One region of the Catenibacterium mitsuokai genome, then DNA from elsewhere that is predicted to be linked to it. Evidence: predicted binding sites of a transcription regulator. Region 1 holds the regulator's gene; the other holds the start of a gene.
What was found. Region 1 encodes HrcA, which represses chaperone genes, less so after heat shock. Its sites were predicted from a motif close to TTTTAGCACTNNNNNNNNNNNAGTGCTAAAA; they were not measured.
Positions count from the first base shown of each region.

Region 2: the regulator HrcA is predicted to act here: its motif matches at 4,313-4,343, upstream of clpB (ATP-dependent chaperone ClpB).

Region 1 covers NZ_CP102271.1:1,672,896-1,681,476, forward strand. The annotation lists gene dnaK (molecular chaperone DnaK) at 1-1,638, opposite strand, end outside; gene grpE (nucleotide exchange factor GrpE) at 1,656-2,228, opposite strand; gene hrcA (heat-inducible transcriptional repressor HrcA) at 2,242-3,264, opposite strand; gene hemW (radical SAM family heme chaperone HemW) at 3,394-4,485, opposite strand; gene holA (DNA polymerase III subunit delta) at 4,487-5,446, opposite strand; gene NQ499_RS08795 (ComEC/Rec2 family competence protein) at 5,488-7,464, opposite strand; gene NQ499_RS08800 (ComEA family DNA-binding protein) at 7,455-7,925, opposite strand; gene ruvB (Holliday junction branch migration DNA helicase RuvB) at 7,943-8,581, opposite strand, start outside.
Region 2 covers NZ_CP102271.1:1,002,023-1,010,603, forward strand. The annotation lists gene NQ499_RS05010 (DEAD/DEAH box helicase) at 1-87, shown strand, start outside; gene NQ499_RS13640 (fructose-bisphosphatase class III) at 311-394, shown strand; gene NQ499_RS05015 (transglutaminase-like domain-containing protein) at 1,203-2,585, shown strand; gene NQ499_RS05020 (helix-turn-helix domain-containing protein) at 2,800-3,009, shown strand; gene NQ499_RS05025 (ATP-binding protein) at 3,032-4,237, shown strand; gene clpB (ATP-dependent chaperone ClpB) at 4,402-6,969, shown strand; gene NQ499_RS05035 (RsmE family RNA methyltransferase) at 7,066-7,800, shown strand; gene NQ499_RS05040 (hypothetical protein) at 7,802-8,575, shown strand; gene mtaB (tRNA (N(6)-L-threonylcarbamoyladenosine(37)-C(2))-methylthiotransferase MtaB) at 8,580-8,581, shown strand, end outside.

The sequences.
Region 1 (8,581 bases):
TAATGCAGTCTTAAGTTCATCTCTTAAAGCTGTAGCCTGCTTCTTCTGATCTTCTGGAAGGTTAGCACCCTGTTCAGCTAAAGCCTTATCAATCTGGTTGATCATAGCTTCTGCTTTGTTCTTAGTTTCGATGTCTTTACGTTTCTTTTCATCGTCAGCTTTGTTGCTTTCTGCTTCCTTAACCATTCTATCGATTTCTTCTTCACTTAAACCTGTAGAGTTCTGAATAGTGATAGACTGTTCTTTGTTTGTCTTCATATCTTTTGCTTTAACGTTTACGATACCGTTAACGTCGATATCAAATGATACTTCAATCTGAGGAACGCCTCTTGGAGCTGGTTCAATACCATCAAGTTTGAATAAGCCTAACTGCTTATTATCTTTAGCCATAGCACGTTCACCCTGTAATACGTTGATATCTACAGCTGGCTGGTTATCAGCAGCAGTTGAGAAGATCTGTGATTTAGTAGTTGGGATAGTTGTGTTACGAGGAATTAATACTGTCATAACACCACCCATTGTTTCGATACCAAGTGATAATGGTGTAACGTCAAGTAATACGATATCTTTAACATCACCAGTGATAACACCACCCTGGATTGCAGCACCCATAGATACTACTTCATCAGGGTTAACTGACTTGTTAGGTTCTTTTCCTAATAATCTCTTAACTGATTCCTGTACTGCGATAATACGAGTAGAACCACCAACTAATAAGATCTGATCGATTTCTGATGGAGTAACGTCAGCATCATTTAATGCCTGTCTTACTGGAGTTTCAGTTGCAGCAACTAAATCAGATGTTAATTCATCAAATTTTGCTCTTGTAAGAGTCATATCTAAATGAAGTGGTCCATTAGCACCAGCTGTGATATATGGTAATGAAATCTGAGTCTGCATCATACCAGATAAGTCTTTCTTAGCCTTTTCTGCAGCATCTTTAACTCTCTGCATAGCCATCTTATCAGCGCTTAAATCAACACCGTTTTCTTTCTTGAATTCACTAATCATGTAGTCCATAACTTTCTTATCGAAGTCATCACCACCTAAGTGGTTGTTACCTGCAGTAGCTAATACATCGAAAGTACCATCAGCTAAGTCAAGGATAGATACATCGAATGTTCCACCACCTAAGTCATATACTAATACTTTCTGTTCCTGTTCAGTCTTGTCTACACCATAAGCAAGAGCTGCTGCTGTAGGTTCGTTGATGATACGTTCAACTTCAAGACCTGCAATCTTACCAGCATCTTTTGTAGCCTGACGCTGTGAGTCATTGAAGTAAGCTGGAACTGTGATAACTGCACGAGTTACAGGTTCACCTAAATAACTTTCAGCAGTAGCTTTTAAGTTCTGAAGAATCATTGCTGAAATTTCTTCTGGTGTATAATCACGACCATTGACATGTTCTTTATAGCTTGTACCCATATGTCTCTTGATTGATGCTACAGTATCAGGATTTGTAACTGCCTGACGCTTTGCAGCTTCACCAACGATAATTTCGCCATTCTTGAATGCAACAACTGATGGAGTTGTTCTCATTCCTTCTGGATTTGCAATTACTTTTGCTTCACCATTTTCCATTACACTGACACATGAATTTGTTGTACCTAAATCAATACCAATAACTTTACTCATAATAAGTTCTCCTCCTATTAATCCTTATTCACTTTCACTAAAGTTGCTCTAATAACTCTATCTTTTAACATATAACCTTTTTGTAATTCTTCAGTCACAATATTTGGACCAAAGTCAGGATTGTCATCCTGCATGACTGCCTGGTGTATATTAGGATCAAATTCCTTGCCCTGTGCTTCAATCACAGTTACACCATTCTTACCTAGAATATTCATTAACTGGTTTAAGATCATCTTGTTACCCTTAAGAATATTCTTACCTTCTTCGCTTTCAGGTTCTACAGTTAATGATCTTTCATAGTTATCAATAACTGGTAGTAACTCTTCAATAAAAGACTGCATTGCATACTTTAACTGATTTGCATGTTCTGTTTTAAGTCTTTTCTTTAAGTTCTCCATATCAGCGAATACTTTATAATAATCTGTCTTCCACTTGTTGATTTGAGATTCTAAATCCTTAATCTTTTCATCTTTAGGATCTACTGTTTCTTCAGCTTTTTCTTCAGCTGTTTCTTCTTTTACTTCTTCAGCTTCTTCCTTAGTAGTTTCTTCAACAGTTTCTTCTGCTTCTTTCTTCATTTCTTCTGCCATGGTCTCACCTCTTCTACTCATCATTTTCCTTGATGATTCTTTCAATATTTTCAGTAATATATTCTACAAGCGATACAACTTTCTTGTAAGGCATACGCGTTGGACCGATTACAGAAATCGTTCCTTTGTTAGCTCCTCCTGTATCAAAAGAAGATGAAATAACAGATACATCATCAAGTCCAGATACATTTGAATCATCACCAATCAATACCTTAATGCCATCGTCATCTGTGGGTGCTAAGAAATTCCAGTTTGATGAATTTTCAAATGCACTCACTAGTTTTCTTAACTTATTGACATCATTGTATTCTGGCTGATATAACAAATGATCTTTACCAGAGAAATATACATTGTTTCTTGCAAATTTCATAAATGCTTCTAAGAAAGCATTAAACAAGATTTCATGTTCCTTGATTCTCGTATTGAGGATTGGCTTGACATCGTTTTCTAACTTATCTGCGACCTGATTAATTGGTGTACCTACCAGTGTATCATTCATAACCGATACACAGGATTGTAAATCATCCAAACTCAATGTCTCAGATAAAGTGAAAACTCGATTTTCTACATGTCCCTTATCCGTCACTATGATGGCTGTCACATTTCTTGTTCCAATAGGAACTAATGTGATATTCTGCAGGCATTCATAACTTGAATTAGGTCCTAGAGCAACCGCCGTCAGATCAGTCAACTGGCTTAACATTTCGCAGCTTTCTTTAATCAAACTATTCAATGATTGATGTGTATCACTAAAGATTGTTGCAACCTGATTCTTCACCTGTTCATCAACATTTGGCTGAAGCAAAGTATTTACATAATAGTAGTAGCCCTTCTTAGAAGGAACACGACCAGAAGATGTATGTGTCTTTACTAGAAAGCCAAGTTCTTCAAGTTTGCTCATTTCATTTCGGATAGTGGCGCTTGAATAAGGTAACTCATATTTTGTCATCAATAGTTTAGATCCAACAGGTTCTGCTGTTTCAATAAACTCTTCGACAATATATTTAAATATTAGCATTTGTCTTGCCGATAGCACTCTCAAGCACCTCCTTAGCACTCTTTTTCCTCTTGTGCTAGATTCATTATACATTCTTTTTTAGCAGTGTCAAGCCTTTAGTGCTAGTTTGTGTTAAAAAACGGTTTCTATTTTCTAGAAACCGTTGTACTACTCTGGCAAGAAATCAAGGAGAATGGAATTAAGAAGATCAAGCGTATGATTTGTTTTTAAATGATTATTTTCAATAACCAGATTGTGGTTATCTAGATTCTTAGAGAGAGCTTCTTTATAGACCTCTTCTATAGTATGATGGTATCTTCTTTTAAATTCATCAAGGTCCAATCCTTCTTCAAGACGTAAAGACATCATAAGATGATTAAACATTGTATCTTCGATTGTTTCTTTTTCTATATATATTGTATTCTTCCCCTGCAGGTAATCAGTGAGACTACGTGAGTGAGAAATAAGTTCATCATCTATCTTACCTGTGGCGCCAATACCGACACCATAATAGTTCTCATAATGCCAATAGACTTTATTATGATAAGATTCATGATTTCCTAATGCATAATTAGATACCTCATAACGATGAAAACCTGCACGAGAGAGTGTCTCTACAATATAATCACTCCAGATTCCTTCAGTTTCTTCATCAAGTGGTTCATAATTGTCATAAAGTCTTGTATGTTCTTCTAGTATAAGAGAATAGTAGGATAAATGATTGATAGGAAGTGATAAGGCAATCTGTAAATCTTCTTTTACATCTTCTAGTGTCTGTCCTGGTAATCCATACATCAAATCAATAGAGATATGCTTAAAGCCAATAGCCTTCGCATTTCTTACAACTTCTTTTGCAATAGAAGATGTATGATAACGTTCAATTCTTTTTAATAATGTATTATCAAATGTCTGTACTCCAACACTTAAGCGATTAACTCCATGAAGATGCATAATTTCTAGTTTATCTAGCGTTGCTGATTCAGGATTGACTTCTATAGTATATTCTAGAGTTCCATCACCCACAAAAGGATCTATCATATTTAATAACATCTTTAATTGATTTAAAGAAAGTGCACTTGGTGTGCCTCCTCCTATATAAATAGTTTCCATCGGATGATGAGGAAGTGTATCAAGTTCTTCCTTTAAACGTTCTAGATACTGTAATACAAACTCTTCACGATAATAAACCTTTGCAAAATCGCAATAAGAACAGATATGATCACAAAAAGGAATATGAATATAAAGTGCTTTTGTTTCCATATTATATCCTCATCAAGAAGAGTTCTAATCCTCTATATTTATCCACTGTCCCTGTCTTGATCGCATAATCAAGTTCAGATAAAGCATAAAGTTTTTCCATAAGTTCTGTAATATCAAAGTGTGCCGCATTTTTACGGATTGGATAGATTGCACGAGGATTAAGTCCAAGGGCAGATGCAATATCAGTATCACGATAGCCCTTCTTACTCATAATAGAGACCTGATAAAGATTACGTAATGAATTCGCAATTAACCCAATCAACTGTAAAGGCTCATGGTTTTGAGAAATCAAATCCTGATAAACACGCATCGTATTTCTTAAATCATGATTCATAAGCGCATTTGTCAACTTAAATACATCTTCTTCAACACGTGGTGGAACAAGTCTTTCAACATCTTCCTTCTTTATATTATGTGTATAAAGACATAGTTTTTCTACCTGATTAGAAATAGTCAAAAGATCATTCCCACAGCGATCTAACAACAAAGTAAGTGCATCATCTTCAATAGAGGCATTTCTATGAATGATCGCTTCTCTAGTAGCTTTATAAAGCTGATCAAAGGTCAGTTTTTCCATTTCATACCATTTCGCATGCTTACGTAATGATTTGACTACCTTCTTTCTTTCATCAAAATTACGCTGATCCTGATATATAACAAAGATTGTTGTCGGATTATCATGTTCAATATAATCTAAAAACAGCTTGATATCTTCATCTGTGACAAGCTTCTTTTTAGGCTTCTCTTTGGTAAGAAAGATTGGATTCTTTAAGACAACCATCTTATATTCTGTCAAGAAAGGCTGTGTTAAGGCATCTTCAATGATTTCCTTCATTGGCGTTTCACCTGCATGATAGACCATATAATTCATATCATCACTTGTACATTGATATTTCTTTTTTAAATCCTCTAATCTTTGTGCAAGCAATAGTTTTTCTTCTCCATATAATACAATATTCATAGTTTTCCATCCTTTTGTCCTATTCTACCATATATTCATGATTAACGGTAAATAAGATGTTCCCCTAAATAAGTGATAATAGAAAAGCTGCCATCAAGATCAGTACGCAGTATTTTAATCTTTCTTTCTTCTAATCGTTTAATCACAATACGAGCTGGGTGACCATAAAGATTATGTTCTCCTACACCAATCATCGCAATACGTGGATGTACCATTTGAAAGAATGTTACAGAAGAAGAATAACCACTACCATGATGAGCCACTTTTAAAACATCTATATCTATTTCTCCATATTTCTTATAAAGATCTTCTTCTACATTGCTTGGGATATCACCCGTAAATAAATAATTATAGCCTCCTGTTGTTACTAACATGACTAAAGAATTTTCATTGGTAGAAGGATAAATCACATCACTTTTAAGCATTTTAATTGTAATCAGCTTATTCTTCTCTTCTTCCTGATAGGAGTCAATGATACGCTTGACTTTATATTTCTTCTTTAACGAATCCAAAGCACCATAGTGATCATAATCGTGATGAGATATATAAACTCTATCAATACACGGAACACCTTGAGATTTAAGAAATGGAATAACATTATGACTAGCAATATCATATTCCCTGTTACCCCCTGTATCAATCAAATAATTTCCTTGATTGAAAGGTAGGCGGATCAATGAACAATCCCCCTGCCCTACATCAATAGTAGAAACCTGAGTGTATGGTTTATAGATACTATATATATGAAAGCTGATCATAAGTGCACATAATAGAGACATAGAAAACTGAACACTCTTCTTTTCTTCTAATAATAAGAAAATATAAAATAAGATGACATAATAAAGAATAATAAATGAGAGCGTTGGTTTTTGAAAAATGATTTCTGCATTGAATGAAGTGATAAAGTTCAAGATCATCTGCTGGTAGTTGATCATCATCTTCATAATGAGATCTATTGGAAAAATGAGAGAGAGGAGCGTTACAATATAGAAACAGGATATAAAAGGAGCAAGAAGAACCGTTAAAAAATAAGAAAAGATATTAATGGAGAAGTTAAGCGCGAGGACAATAGGAATACCACCCAAATAGATAAGGAAAGAGCGATATGGGAAATGTTTGGTCATAATGACAAGGAAATAAATAAAGTAAGAGAAGACAAAAGAAATACTAAAGATGATATAAGGATTTTTAATAACATTAAATAAAACAAGTAACGATAGTACATCTAATTGATTGAACTTCTCTTTTACAAGATCATAGATGACAAGCATATAAAAGGCACGATGAAGAGATATATTATAAGGTATAGAAAAGACATAAAAGGCTATGAGTATTTTGATAATGATATCCGCAATATCAACACGTACAAACGTTTTAATAAGACTCAAACATTTATAAAGTAAATGTATATGCATACCTGAAAGAGCAAACATATGGATAAGAGAAAGACTTGTGAGGAGTGAATAGTCTTCTTTAATGGCTTCATCTTTTATACCTAGAACAAAGAGTTTCTGATAACTTTTAATAGACTTCGAAGAAGAGAAATGTTTTTCTATTAATTGACAAAAGGAAGGATGGGATGAAACAGAGGTAATATGGGTGATTTTAGCCTTTGCGACGATATTGTTAGCTTTGAATGAATGATATTCATCATAACCTATCGGATCCTTGCGATGCTTAATTTCAAGAAACCTAAGTTTAACAAGTACTTCATCATTGTATTGAAATGAATGATCTGTATAGGCTTTAATCTTCCCATAATCAGTGTTTAAAATAACATAATTATCTCTTATATCTTTCACCCTCCCAGAAACAATAGAAGGCACTTCTGGTGAAGTCACTGGTCTTAATATAATTGGTAATAAAAAAAGAAGAAACAACATCTTTCTTCCAAATCGTTTCACTAGATAAATTAAATAAGCAAGTAGAAATATATAAAATAAAGGATGAACAAGATAAGCAACTGACAGCAATAAGACAAATACAGCATAATATACTAAATGATATCTTAAAGGCATAGATAGTCACGATAGATGAGATATTTCTTCTCACCGATTCCTTGTATATTCATGATGTCTTCTATCGAATAAAAAGGCTGTATCTGTCTATAGTCAATGAACTTCTGTGCTGTTTTCTCTCCTACCCCTTTTAAAGTCATAAAGTCTTCTAAAGTTCCCTTATTAAGCGAAATCATATTTGCTCTTTTTTCTGGTAAATAAAAACGCATTTCTGCTTGAATACTTCTATTCATATTTAAAGAATCCATGCAAGCATTTTCTTTAACCCCTACTTTCTTTACTAAATCACTCATCGTCATACCTTCTTTTATAGGAACTTCACCTGTTTGGTTAAAAGCACCTTCTAACGTGATATAAACTTCTGATTTTTGTGTAGAGCTGACTTTTTCAGGCTTTTGATAACTATATAGAAATGAGGCAATACTCAAAAGAATCAGCCCAATAATCTTAATTTGACGCATAAAAAAAGAGAATTGATCTAATTCTCTCTTGTAATATGAAAATGTCTATAAGCAAGATTTGTCGCAATTCTGCCTCTTGAAGTACGTTTGATCAAGCCTTTTTGTAGTAAGTAAGGTTCATAGACATCTTCTAATGTCATTCTTTCTTCACCAATACTTGCAGCAAGTGCTTCTAAACCAACTGGCCCACCCTGGAAACGATTGATAATGCCAAGTAAGTATTTATGATCGACATCATCTAGTCCTAGATTATCTACTTTTAAACGGTCCAATGCCTGCATTGTACGGTCTTTTGTAATGATTTCATCACCATAAAACTGTGCAAAGTCTCTTACACGTCTAAAGAGTCTATTCGCAATACGTGGTGTCCCTCTTGAACGTCTGGCAAGTTCCATCTTTGCTTCCTCTTCCATGGTCATACCGTAGACTTTACTTGTACGAGAAATAATATCTCTGAGTTCTTCATCTTTATAATAATCAAGTTTAGCCACAATACCAAAACGGTCACGTAATGGGGCTGAAATATCTCCTGCACGTGTAGTCGCTCCTACTAATGTAAAAGGAGGTAAATCAATACGTACAGAACGTGTTGTGGCATCTTTACCAATCATAACATCCACGCAGAAATCTTCCATTGCTGGATACAGTATTTCTTC
Region 2 (8,581 bases), 670 kb from region 1:
GCTGCTGTCAATAATATTGAAATAGATTCAACTTCTTTAACAAATATGATTGATGAAGAAAGAAAACGTATAATGAACTTATCCTAAAATAGAAATGTATGTTATTTTCTTTACAATATGTTAACTAGTAATAACTTTTAAACAAGAGTATACTTTTTGTTAGATAGAAATATTAAGACGTTTGAACGTATTACGTATAAGATGAATCCACATGGAAAGAACATCGTAATCCTTATTATTTATTCTATGAAGAAGAAAGGATCTATAATATGATTTTTCATGATTTTGGACTTTACTCAGAACGTCTCATATTATTAATGGACATATACCTGTTCTTACATCTAAAGGAGAACATCCAGTACATGCAAGTGGTAAAATGTTAGTTAGACATTAAATCCCATCAACCATTCCAGAGTAGTTCACGCAGTACTCATAGAAAACAAAGACATAGAGTCAGAACTTGTAGAAACATCATCAAAAAGAGTAATGGTTATAGAGATTAAATAAGATTCTTGACTATTCTTGTGGAAACGAAGAGTTCTAACTATAAGGTATAAACAATTTGTTACAAGTGCATGGCTATATTACTGATAGTGGGTCATGCACTTTTTGCCTTTATTGTCAAATAGTATTATATATAATCAAAAAAAAGGTAATAGATATTACACAATTGAATGATAACAACCATTCAGTGGTCTTGTTGAATTATCAGCCTATCATGTGCACTAAACATCGTAACAAGGCAATAGGTCCTGTTTTTACAGGATATCATTAGAGAACGAGAAAATGTATTATAAAATACAGCAAGTTATTTGCATACATGCTATAATTTTTACTATATTTTGAAAAAAGATTGCAGATGAGTTTTTTGAAATATATAAAAGAAGTTCGAAAACAAAGCTTATAAGTCAGACGGAATTTGCGAAAGCATTATGTGTATCATACTCAATTGTCAGTAGATGAGGAATAGGATTATTCTGCTTTGTGCATGATATTGATTTTAGTGACTTCAGGAATAAATTATGGATTGAGAGTGATCTGGGGATTACTTAGCAGCCATCCTTACTGCAGCAGCAAATAACATCACTTGTGCAAATATGGAGGCAGTCTTTAAATTAACAGATATGCTATTCAAGTCAGCGTAGTTCATAGGTTTTGAAAACGAACAGTAATATAAATTAGTATGCGAGGAGGTATAACTCATGTATCAGGATTTATCTTTTATGAATGTTCCGCTTCCAGAGGACATTCTGAAATTAAAAATTTATGGTGATTATGCTGGAGCCCAGAAAATGATTCATTATTTTCTAGAAGAAAAGGATATTCCACAGGCACTTAGAAAACGTCTGGAAATCGAACAGGAAGTCATTGGTGTTATGGGTGGAAATGAATATCCATTTACTTATGATGAAGCATTGGAAATCATGAAGAGCCATTTGCGTGATTTCAAAAAAGAAGAGTTAGATCATTTAAAAGAAATCGGTGCAGCCGATTGGATTTATGTGGACGGCGAGGTACATTTTCAGCGTCGATTCTATGAAAATCTAATTAAGACACGTCCAGACTTTGCCAAGCGTGTTATTGTAGAAAATCCAGAGAATAACAAAGAAAACAACCTGAATCAGAAGCTACTGAACGAAAATATACATTACATGAAGGAACATGGTGGAAGAACTGTACATACTCGTATACGTTCAACAATAAAAGTTAAGAAAGAATTCGAAGAGGTAGGACGAAAGGTTCGTGTACATCTTCCAATTCCAAAGGTATATGAGCAGGTTTCTCATGTAGAGATTCATGCATCTAATCCAGAGATTACATATATAGCACCTTTTGATGCACCACAGAGAACAGTGTATTTTGAGACTGAACTGAAAGAGAATCAGGAGTTTATGGTTGATTATTCATTTGACTACCATGTCAATTATGTCGAGTTAGATCCTGACAAGGTGTCTAAAGAGCAGCCAGATTTCTGTTTGGAAGAGCAGGCACCACATATCGTATTCACTCCTTACTTAAGAGAACTAAGAGATGAGCTTGCAGGAGATGAGACGAATCCAATTATTTTGGCACGTCGATTCTATGATTTTGTGACAACAAAAGTTATGTATTCTTTTATGAGAGAGTATTTTACAATTGAGTGTATTCCAGAATACTGTGCAATCAACCTAAAAGGTGACTGTGGTGTACAGACGCTGTTATTCATCACACTTTGCCGCATGTCTGGAATTCCAGCACGTTGGCAGTCAGGTCTATATGCAACGAAGTATTATACAGGATGCCATGATTGGGCACAATTCTATGTAGCACCTTATGGATGGGTATTTGCAGACCCTTCCTTTGGTGGAAGTGCATGGCGTGAAGGAGACAAAGAGCGTTGGAACTATTACTTTGGTAATCTGGACATTTTCCGTATGCCAGCCAACTCTGAAATCCAAAAAGAATTCATGCCAGAGAAAAAATGGCTCCGCATCGATCCGATTGATAATCAGAGAGGAGAATTTGAGTACGAGGATCATGATCTTCGCTTCTCTCAGGTGGATGTATCACAGGAACTGATTTCTATGGAAGATATTGAAAAATAAATTATCGTAAGTCTCGCTGTTAGGGACAGAAATGTTTGAAGAGTGGTTTTGGATGTTTCCTTCCCTTTTCTTTTTTACACACAAAACATAAAAAAGGCATTACAAATAATGTGAATAGAAAGAGTTCATATCTGTAATGCCTTTTTCATTTAATTTGAATAATTATGTGTCTTTTAGCAGTAAATAAAGTGATGCTCAACACTATGATACGATTATAAAGGCATATGAGGGAGACTCCATAGCAATACAGGCTGTCCTTGACCGCTATGCCGGATATATTGTCTATATGGAGACGAATAATATTGATTCACACAGAAACAGCTATCAAGTCAACTTTTGTTCCCAAAAAGATATGAAAATCAATAGTTTTTGGAATGTAATCCTAAAACTATTGAATATTTTGTTGTTTTTGGAATATAATTAGTAAAAACGAAGGGAGCATTATTATGATTATAGAAAGAAAAGAATATTTAGAAAAACTGATTGCATGGAAAGATAAGCAGTTGATTAAAATTGTTACAGGTGTACGACGTTGTGGAAAATCTATGCTTCTGGAAATTTATCGCAATTATTTAAAAGAACATGGGGTTGAGGAAGAACAGATTATTTCTATTAATTTTGAAGATCTTGATTATGAAGAACTGACAGATTACAGAAAATTATATAAATATTTAAAGGAACGTTTGCTTAATGGGAAAATGACATATATTTTTCTTGATGAAATTCAGAATGTAAAAGATTTTCCGAAAGTGCTGGACAGTCTTTATATTAAAAAAAACATAGATATTTATGTGACTGGTTCTAATGCATATATGTTGTCTAGTGAGATTGCGACTATGATTTCAGGAAGATATATTCAGATTGAAATGTTGCCGTTGTCTTTTAAGGAATATATGGAAAGTACTGGTAGCATGAATGACAGAGGAATTAAATATGCTGAGTATTTGCAGAATAGTTCATTTCCGTTTACATTGGAATTAAAAAATCAGCCAGATGAGATTAGAGATTATCTGGAAGGAATCTATAATACGATTGTTGTGAAGGATATTATAAACAGGAAAAAAATCACAGATCCTATGATGCTTAAGAGTGTCTTAAGATTTGTGTTTGATAATATAGGAAATCCATTGTCCTCAAAAAAAATTGCAGATACGATGACCTCAGAGGGGCGAAAAATTGATACCAAAACGGTGGAAAAATATCTGGAGGCTTTTAGCGAGAGCTATATTATATATCAGGCAAAACGTTATAATATAAAGGGAAAACAATATTTAAAGACTCTTGAAAAATATTATATAGTTGATATTGGAATGAGGTATATGCTTTTAGGTTCAAGGCAGGCAGATGCAGGACATGTTCTGGAAAATATAGTCTATTTGGAATTGTTGCGTCGAGGATATGATGTGTATGTTGGAAAAATCGATTCATATGAAGTCGATTTTGTAGCACAGAATAAAAAGGGAACAGTATATTTCCAGGTAGCACTGACTGTACGAGATGAAAATACACTTTTGAGAGAATTAAGACCATTACAAGCAATACGAGATCATTATCCGAAGATTATCTTAACAATGGATGAAGAACCAGAAGAACAATATGAAGGAATTCGACGTATAAATGCAAGAGACTGGTTATTGGGGATTGTAGACTGAGCAAAGCAAAATGCTTTAAGACTGTAATTACTTTTTTCAATTAGTAGTCACAACAAGTCACAAAATCTTTATAGAAATTAGCACACGCTACTTGACAGTGCTAATAAAAGTGATATACTAGCATTAGCACAAGAGAAAGAAGAGTGCTAAAAGGAGTGATTGCGATGAATAGTGAAAAATGGACAGAAGCCATGCAGGAAGCATTTGGACGTGCGGCGCAGAGCGCTTTATCTCTTAATCAGCAGATTGTAGATGTTGAACATCTCATGTATGCATTATTAGAAGATAGTTCTGGTATTTTCTATAGAGTGCTTACAAAACTCAATATTTCTATACCAGAAGTACAGGATCTACTCAATGCTGAGATAAATAAGAAACCGAGTGTAGGACAGGTCACACAGGATCAGTTACGCTTAAGTTATGATTTGAATAGCTGGATTGCGAATGCGGAAAGAATTAAGACAGAGTATAAAGATGACTATATGAGTGTAGAACATCTTATTCTCGCACTGTTTAATTCGCAAGGTACCTTTATCCGAAACTTCGTATCTCGTTATCATCTAGATAAGAAAGTAGTAGAAAAAATCATTAAGGAAATGAGAGGAGGACATAAAGTGGATACTCCAAACCCAGAAAATAATTATGAAGTATTAGAAAAATATGGACGTGATCTTGTTAAAGATGTTAAAGATGGCAAGATTGATCCAGTTATTGGACGTGATGAAGAAATCAGACGTGTGATTCAGATCTTATCACGTAAGACAAAGAATAATCCGATTTTAATTGGTGAACCAGGTGTAGGTAAGACGGCAATTGTAGAAGGACTTGCTTGGCGTATAGTTAAGAACGATGTACCTGAAACATTAAAAGATAAAACTTTATTTGAACTTGATTTAGGTTCACTAGTGGCAGGTGCTAAATATCGTGGTGAATTTGAAGAAAGATTAAAAGCTGTTTTAAATGAAATCAAGAAATCTGAAGGACAAATCATTATGTTTATTGATGAAATCCATCAGCTAGTAGGTGCAGGTAAGACAGATGGTGCTATGGATGCGGCTAACTTATTAAAACCAATGTTAGCACGTGGTGAATTACATTGTATTGGTGCAACTACACTTGATGAATATCGTCAGTATATTGAAAAGGATGCAGCCTTAGAAAGACGTTTCCAGAAAGTATTGGTACAGGAACCTGATATTGATGATACTATTGCAATTCTAAGAGGTTTAAAGGAACCATTTGAATCTCATCATGGTGTTCAGATTCAGGATAGTGCGATTATCGCAGCGGCTCATATGAGTGATCGTTATATTACTGATCGTTTCTTGCCAGATAAAGCCATTGATTTAATTGATGAGGCATGTGCTTCAGTACGTATGGAAATTGATTCTATGCCAGAAGAATTAGATACAATTACACGTGATAAGAATCGTCTAGAGATGGAAAGAATTTCTATTGAAAAAGAAGATTCAACAGAAGACAATGAAAAGAGACTCGAAGAAATCAAAGAGAAGATTGCTTCATTAAATGAAAAGATTGCTGGATTAACTGAACAGTGGAAATCAGAAAAGTCTCAGGTGGATCATATCAAGGACTTAAAGAATCAGAAGGTTCGTCTTGAAACACAGATGGCACAATTTGAATCTCAGGGTAACCTAGAAGAAGCTTCTAAGATCAAATACCAGACTATACCAGCTATTAATAAGGAAATAGAAGACTATCAGGCAAAAGAAAATGATGATGCTCTTTTACAGGAAAAGGTTACTGTAGATACTATTTCTGAAGTTATCTCTAGATGGACAAATATTCCAGTTTCTAAGCTAATGGAATCAGAAAAAGAAAAACTATTACATCTTGAAGATATTATGAAGAAGAGAGTTATTGGTCAGGATGAAGCCATTACTAAGGTCACTGATGCAATACTTAGAAGCCGTGCTGGTATCAATGATGAAAACCGACCAATTGGTTCATTCTTATTCCTAGGTCCTACTGGTGTAGGTAAGACAGAAGTAGCGAAAACTTTAGCAGAACAGCTCTTTGATAGCGAAAAGAATATTGTACGTATCGATATGAGTGAATATATGGAGAAATATAGTGTCTCTCGTTTATTAGGTGCTCCTCCAGGATATGTAGGTTATGAAGAAGGTGGACAGTTAACTGAAGCAGTTAGACGTGCTCCATATAGTATTGTTTTATTAGATGAAATTGAAAAAGCCCATCCAGATGTCTTCAATATCTTATTACAGATTCTTGATGATGGTCGTTTAACAGATTCTAAAGGTAATGTAGTTAGCTTCAAGAATACAATTATCATTATGACTTCTAATATCGGTTCTCAGTACTTGTTGCAGGGTAATAATGAAGAAACACGTAAAGAAGTGGATAATGAATTAAAGATGCACTTCAAACCTGAATTCTTAAACCGTATTGATGAAATCGTTATGTTCAACTCACTTGATTCAAGTGTTGTTTATAAGATCATTGATAAGTTTATTCATGAACTTGAAGGCCGTCTAGAAGAAAAGAAGATTACTCTAGAAGTCACTGATGCGGCTGAAAATAGAATTGCACAGGATGCATTTGATGCAACATTTGGCGCTCGTCCAATCAAGCGTTATATCCAGTCTCATATTGAGACAATGCTTGCAAGAGAAATTATCAAAGGTACAATTCATGCCAATAGTCATGTAATCATTGATTATGATAATGGATTTGTTGCGAGAGAATCATAAAGTGTAAAAGAAGATAGAACCCCCTCTATCTTCTTTTTTTTCTATTGTCTTTTCATTGTTTCATAAAAATGTTAGAATGCTAGAGGAGAGATGACTATGCAGAGATATTTTATTAAAAACAATTATAGACAAAATGATATTATTATTGCTGATGATTCTATGTATAAGCATATGACTAAGGTTATGCGCATGGAAAAAGGCGAACATGTTATTTGCATTGATGAAGATAAGCATGTATGTTTGTGTGAAATCATAGACTTAAAACAGGGCTTATTACAGATTAAGGAAGAACTTCAGGAAAATAATGAATTGGATGTTGAAGTGACTCTAGTCTATGGGTTACCTAAGAGTGATAAATTTGAATTTGTGATTCAAAAAGCAACAGAATTAGGTGTTACACGTATTGTTCCATTACGTGCTTCTAGAAGTATTGTGAAGATGGATGAAACACGTTTTAATAAGAAAAAAGAGCGTTTTGTTCGTATTGCTCAGGAAGCAAGTGAACAATGTCATAGACAGATTGTTCCTGAAATTACGCCTCCTATTCAATTATCACAGCTTAAAGATTATTTATCTGAAGTTAATGTTGTGGCATATGAAGAAGAAAGCAAGAATGGTGAACATCATGCTTTCACGAAAGCACTTGATGCACTTCATACTTCTATTACTATTATTGTAGGACCTGAAGGAGGTTTTGATCTTCAGGAAGTAGAAAAGATGCAGGTAATGGGTGTTGTGCCATGTTCTATTGGTAATCGTATATTAAGAAGTGAAACAGCACCTTTATATATGCTAAGTGTTATTGGGTATAGAAGAGAATTGGGGGATTAATATGAACTTTATTGCAGTCATTAATAAATACAGCAGGGATACAAAGTATACTAAGACAAAGTTGTATCATTATTGTGAAGAACATAAAAAAGAACTAGAATCAATAGATATTCGTTTTAAAATCAAATCTGAAATTGATTTATTCAATATGGAAATTGTCCTACGTTCATTAGAAGGTAGAGATGCCATTGAAGGGTCTTATGATCTTTTTGCGGCAGGTCATTATGATATGTTTGAATATATCACTTATGAAGAAAAACGAAAGATGTTCAACAATGATCTCAAGAATGTTTTAGAAACGCTCCCTCATTTTTATGATGAAGAAAGTTCAAGAGATATTTATATTCCTGTCTATTCTCCTGATATTAATGGTTGGTATATCAACGATTATCAGATTCTCTTATTGAAGCAGCATGCTGAATTTGTAAAGAGTCAGAAAATCACATTAGATACCGCTTATAGATATTATGGACCTATTTTATTAGATACACCTTTTTCAAGTTTAGAAAAGATTTATGAAAATGAATCCCATATTGCTTACTATTATGAAGAATTGGGGACGATCTATTTATTTGTGAAAGAAGATTTCTCATTAATCTGCCGTATGGTCATAGGTGATGATAATCGTCATTCTAATAAGGTGTCTATCGAAGATGCGAAAGAATTAGTTAGTTATTATGAACATGGTGAATATACACAGTTCATTGAATACATGCATGATCATCAATTGATTAGTGATCATACATATAAGAAATTAAATAAGAAAGTGAAGTGAGACAAT